Regions from separate parts of the Photorhabdus laumondii genome, predicted to be linked through region 1. Evidence: predicted binding sites of a transcription regulator. Region 1 holds the regulator's gene; the other holds the start of a gene.
What was found. Region 1 encodes ArgR, which controls arginine synthesis, uptake and breakdown. Its sites were predicted from a motif close to ANTGAATAAAAATACANT; they were not measured.

Region 1 (3,210 bases):
TTTGCTCCGAGCTTAATAGCAGAAAGCAATGCAGTGAGTTCACCTGTAGCGTGAGAAAAATCTTGCTGCTTTTCGACGATGAATTCGCCTAATGTTTTCATGACGAAAGTCCTGAATGTGATTTGATAGTGGTTTTAGAGTGTCCATTGCACTCTTACGCGGGCAGTTTAGCCAAAGAAAGGGATGATTCATAGGCTATTCCATTTCTTATCTTGCTTTTGATGGTTAGAATAGTGGCTAACTTCATGCTATGGAATAGGAAATCAATGCGTATTCATATTCTTGGTATCTGCGGCACTTTTATGGGAGGACTGGCAATTTTGGCTCGTTCTCTTGGTCATGAAGTGACTGGTTCTGATGCCAATGTTTATCCACCAATGAGTACCTTACTGGAAAAACATGGGATTAATCTGATTCAGGGATATGACCCGGCACAGTTGGATTCTGTGCCAGATATGGTCATCATCGGTAATATTATGAGCCGTGGGAATCCTTGTGTAGAAGCTGTGTTGGAGCGTGGGCTCCCTTATACTTCTGGCCCACAATGGCTGCATGATTATGTTTTGCCAGAACGTTGGGTGCTGGCGGTTGCAGGGACGCATGGCAAGACAACAACTGCGGGTATGTTAGCTTGGATTTTGGAAGCCTGTGGTTATAAACCAGGTTTCTTAATCGGTGGTGTTCCGGGGAATTTTGAAACATCAGCTCAGATCGGGGAAAGCCCGTTTTTCGTAATAGAAGCTGATGAATATGACAGTGCTTTTTTTGATAAACGATCTAAGTTTGTGCATTACAGTCCACGTACGCTGATCATGAACAATCTGGAATTCGATCATGGCGATATTTTTGGCGATCTGGCTGCTATTCAGAGACAGTTCCACCATCTTGTCAGGATCGTTCCGGGTAGTGGTAAGATCTGTGTCCCGGATAACGATGTTAACCTGAAACAGGTTTTGTCTATGGGCTGTTGGAGTGAGTTGGAACTAGTGGGTGAAACGGGTAACTGGCAGGCAAAAAAGATCAGTACAGACAGTCGTCATTATCAGGTGTTTTATGGTGGTAAAGTTGTCGGAGAAGTGAACGGGTCGCTGGTGGGTGAACATAATATGCGCAATGGGTTGATTGCAATTGCTGCTGCACATCATGTTGGTGTCCAGCCCGCAGATGCCTGTTGTGCTTTAAGTGAATTTATTAATGCCCGTCGTCGTCTTGAACTACGTGGTGAGGAAAACGGCGTTACTGTTTATGATGATTTTGCTCATCACCCGACAGCAATTCTGGCAACACTCGAAGCCCTGCGTAGTAAGGTTGGAGGAACAGCCCGTATTATTACCGTACTGGAACCGCGTTCAAATACGATGAAAATGGGTGTGAGTAAGAATGAGATCGCACCAGCATTGGGGCGTGCTGATGAAGTATTTTTATTCCAGCCAGCTAATATTAAATGGCACGTATCAGAAATTGCAGATCACTGTGTTCAGCCTGCGTATTGGAGCGCTGATATAGATTCACTGGTGCATATGATTGTTGATAAAGCACAGCAGGGGGATCATATTCTGGTTATGAGTAATGGAGGATTTGGTGATATTCATGAAAAATTACTCTCTAAGTTGAATAAAAAAGCTTATCAATCCTGAGAATAGCTGCGGGAAAATGAATCGCGCCATGTTGGCGCGTTCATTTAAAGCTCTTGTTCGAACAACCCAAGGATGGCTCCACGCAGCTGTTCTGTTGTGGAATCTCTGGTGAGTGTAACGAAAATGGTGTCATCACCTGCGATACTGCCGAGTATACCTTCTGATTTACCAAGAGAATCTAGCAGACGAGCAATAAGTTGAGCAGCACCAGGGCTTGTGCGAATCACAACTATAGGATGGTTGTAATCAACGTCTAATACTAGATTTTTTAGTGGGCTAGTGGCAGTAGGAACACCAAGCTCAGCAGGCAGGCAGTAAACCATCTCCATTTTAGCATTACGGGTGCGAACAGCACCAAATTTAGTCAGCATTCTAGAGACTTTGGATTGGTTAATGTTCTCAAAACCTTCTTCCAGTAAAGCAGTAACAATTTCACCTTGAGAGCTAAATTTTTCTTCTTTCAATAACGCTTTGAAAGCTTTTACTAAGTCTTCCTGTTTAGAGGGAGTGCGCATATTTCACCATATTCAATCAGCTATGAAGCTTGTATTATGCATATAAATGAATTTTTATGCAATAATAATGATTTTATAGCCAATTTGAACCGCGCAAAATTGGTCTTATGTTATATAGAAATTCATAAAATATGAATATGGAAATTTGCTTTTTTAGCCGGTTATCAAGTAAATATATTGTTAATCAAATGATGTTGTTTGGCGTTGTTGTTGGGTGTAAGGTATTTAGCCAATTGTTTCGTAAAATCATAAGGAAATTCTCAAAATAGTGTCCGTTATCTCATTAACAGATAAGCATTTTGCCTAGAATACGGCGACTTTTGCGTCCCACGATTAGAGCGTAAGTCCACAATTTGGTTGTTAACCGATTGTTTTCAAAAAAGTAGTAATCTATGGTTCTTAACTAGATGAATTCACAGCATTTTAAAGTATAAACGATTTAAGGAGTATCAGGATGAAAGTTGCAGTTCTCGGTGCAGCCGGTGGTATTGGTCAGGCTCTTGCTCTTCTACTCAAAACCCAGCTTCCTTCAGGTTCAGAACTTTCTTTATATGATATCGCTCCAGTAACACCTGGGGTGGCTGTTGATCTGAGCCACATTCCAACGGAAGTGAAAATTAAAGGCTTTGCTGGTGAAGATGCAACTCCAGCGTTGGAAGGAGCAAATGTTGTATTGATTTCTGCTGGGGTTGCCCGTAAACCAGGCATGGATCGTTCAGATCTGTTTAATATTAATGCGGGGATCGTTCGTAACCTGGTAGAACAAGTGGCTAAAACTTGCCCGAAATCACTGATTGGGATTATTACTAACCCAGTCAACACAACGGTGGCTATTGCAGCCGAAGTGCTGAAAAAAGCGGGTGTATATGACAAAAACCGCCTGTTTGGTGTTACAACGTTGGATGTTATTCGTTCTAATACTTTTGTTGCTGAATTGAAAGGTAAAAAACCACAGGAAATCGAAGTACCCGTTATCGGTGGTCATTCTGGTGTGACAATCTTACCTCTGTTGTCTCAGATCCCTGGTGTGAACTTTACTGATGGAGAGTTGGCTGCTT
Region 2 (3,210 bases), 1.1 Mb from region 1:
CCCCATATGGGGACTTCTGCCTTTCGACAGGCAAAATGTCTAACTGTTGGGGCGCGTTTCACAATTTAATATGAATGGAAAATACAAAATAACCATTTATTTAATCGCCAAGTATGTCAGTCAGTGTGGAATTAAAAACAGATTAACGGTGTTGCGCTTATTATGTGAATCCAGGCTGTGGTTCCAAATTCAGCATAAGAATTTTAGAACGGCGCTGATAGTTATATAACACTTGTTTCTGAATCGGTAGCATTGAGAGTTCTGCGGGCTCAAAACCTCGCTCTTGGAACCAATGAATGCTGCGGGTAGTCAGAACAAACAGTTTTTCCAGTCCGAGCTGTTTGGCGTGTTCCGCAATGCGATTCAGTAATACTTCACCTCTTAAAGAGCTGCGGTATTTAGGATTCACCGCTAAACAAGCCATTTCGCCAATTTTCTCTTCAGGATAAGGGTAGAGCGCGGCACAGGCGATAGTTAGGTTATCGCGTTCGATAATGATGAATTTATCAATTTCTCTCTCAAGTTGTTCTCTTGAACGGCGAACCAGAATACCCTGTTGTTCCAGTGGGCGAATAAGTTCGAGAATACCACCAATATCATTGATATTAGCTCGGCGTATTTGTTCCGCACTTTCCATCACTATTTGAGTGCCAATACCATCTCGGGAGAATAATTCTTGAAGTAGAGAACCATCTGCCTGATAACTTAATAAATGGCTGCGACGAACGCCACGACGGCAAGCTTTTATTGCACTCCGCAAAAAACAGACTGTGCCTGAATAGTAGTCACCTTTAACTTCTAGCTCTTTAATCAGTTCCGGTGCTTGATTAAGAAAAACTTCCGATAGAATTTTTCCGTCTTTGTCTTGTACACCTTGAGTAGAACAGAATCCAATCAGTTTTTCAGCCTGTAGTTTGATAGCTAATTGAGTAGCAACATCTTCAAATGCCAGATTAAAACTCTCTCCGGTGACAGAAACTGCGACAGGGCCAATTAGCACGATTGCGCCATTGTCTAATTGACGATTTATGGCATGCTCATCGATACGGCGAATTTTTCCGCTGTGGCAATAATCCACACCATCATCAACGCCAAGAGGTTGAGCAATAATGAAGTTACCACTGACAACATTAATGTTGGCACCTTGTAACGGGGTATTATTCAAATTCATAGAAAGGCGTGCAGTGATATCCAGTTGCAGCAAGCCAGCAGATTGTTTGACTAATTCTAATGTTTTATTATCGGTAACACGGGTGTGTTTGTGGTAAACCGGTTCGTAATGATGGTCTGCAAGGTTTTGCTCAATTTGAGGTCTGGCACCATAAACGACGACCAGGCGGATGCCTAAACTATGCAGTAATCCTATATCGTTGATAATATTGGTAAAATTTTCGTGAGCAATAGCCTCTCCACCAAGCATGATAACAAAAGTTTTACCACGGTGTGCATTGATGTACGGAACAGAATGACGAAATCCTTCAACTAACTCGGTGCTTCGTTCTTTCATAATAGGCTCTCGATTGAATTTTTATTCGTAATTTATGCTTTTTTATTCCTTTTGAGAGAAAATGGCAAGAGGCAATTCAGGTAAAAACATTTTGATATACCTGTAGACGTTAATAATTTGCAAAATATAAAATGCTTTTCATTGACGACAGCATAATGCTGATTGGTTAGCGTTTTTCACTTGATCGTTTCGTTTGGTGAATATCACCCTGAATGTTTATATTTTATGAATGGAATATTAGTAGATGAGTCATTCAGATCATAATCTGTCACGACGTCGTTTGTTGCAGGGAGCCGCAGCGATGTGGTTGCTTAGCGTTAGCCAGGTGGGTTACGCAGCGTCAGCAAAAATTATCGCAGTACGTATTTGGCCGGCCTCTAGTTATACCCGTGTGACGCTTGAGTCCAATATTCCACTCAAATATCGCCAGTTTGTGCTAAAAAATCCAAATAGAATTGTGGTTGATCTTGAAGGTATACAACTGAATCATACTCTAAGTGGGATGGGGGAGCAGATTCAATCTCGTGATCCTTATCTTAAACTGGTGAGGGTAGGGCAGTTTAATCCTAAAACGGTTCGTTTGGTGTTTGAAGTTAAGCAATCGGTCAGCCCACATATGTTTACTTTGAAACCGGTGGCGAAATTTAAACATCGTCTGGTGTTGGATATTTATCCGGCAGAGAGGGTTAATACGGATGATGATCCATTGCTTGCCCTACTTGAAGAGTATAATAAAGGTCATTTAGCAGAAGATCTGCCAGTAGAAAAACCAAAGTCGGGCAAAGCAGGTAAAGACAGGCCAATTGTTATCATGCTCGATCCTGGACATGGTGGTGAAGATCCTGGTGCTATTGGCAAATATAAAACTCGTGAAAAAGATATTGTTTTGCAAATTGCTCGTCGATTGAAAACGCTCATTCAGCGTGAACCGGGTATGAAAGTCTATATGACCCGTAATGAAGATGTGTTTATCCCGCTCAAAGTCCGGGTGGCAAAAGCGCGTAAGATGCGGGCTGATCTCTTCGTTTCTATTCATGCTGATGCTGTTACTAACCGAGTTGCCCGTGGCTCTTCGGTTTTTGCACTCTCGACTAAAGGTGCAACCAGTAATACCGCACGTTTTCTAGCCCAGACGCAAAACGAAGCTGACCAAATTGGCGGAGTGAGTAAAAGCGGTGATAAGTATCTGGATCATACGATGTTTGATTTGTTACAAACTGCGACAATCAATGACAGCCTTAAATTTGGTAGCGAAGTGCTTAAGCGTATGGGCAAAGTGAATAAATTACATAAAAATCGGGTGGATCAAGCTGGATTTGCGGTACTGAAAGCACCAGATATCCCTTCGATTCTGGTAGAGACTGCGTTTATTAGCAATTTGGAAGAGGAGCGGAAACTGAAAACCGCACGTTTCCAGCAGCAAATCGCAGAGTCAATTTTTGCGGGTATCAAAGCTTATTTCAAGAATGGGGGTAATTTGGCAATTTGAGCTTGCCGCTATGGGTAATTTTTGCTGTTAAACAGGGAAGGAGGCTATTTTCCTTTAGCCTATACTCCCTGCCCTATTTAGTGGGTAGTGATAGGTTGAACTGCCAGGCGCAAGCCCATGACACGCAGAATCGTGCTTAGACTTCTAACTTCCGGGTTGCCCTCGGCTGACAAGGTGCGATAGAGCTGGTTCGGATTCAACTCAGCTTCCTTGG

Region 2: argA (amino-acid N-acetyltransferase) is a predicted target of ArgR. The motif match lies at 1,520-1,537, and genes of this name have one in related genera.

Annotation. Positions count from the first base shown of each region.
Region 1 is NZ_CP024901.1:5,306,047-5,309,256, reverse strand. Features, by position in the region: gene fbp (class 1 fructose-bisphosphatase) at 1-101, opposite strand, end outside; gene mpl (UDP-N-acetylmuramate:L-alanyl-gamma-D-glutamyl-meso-diaminopimelate ligase) at 267-1,637, shown strand; gene argR (transcriptional regulator ArgR) at 1,682-2,152, opposite strand; gene mdh (malate dehydrogenase) at 2,607-3,210, shown strand, end outside.
Region 2 is NZ_CP024901.1:740,658-743,867, forward strand. Features, by position in the region: gene argA (amino-acid N-acetyltransferase) at 161-1,507, opposite strand; gene amiC (N-acetylmuramoyl-L-alanine amidase AmiC) at 1,752-2,996, shown strand; gene PluTT01m_RS03300 (helix-turn-helix domain-containing transcriptional regulator) at 3,074-3,210, opposite strand, start outside.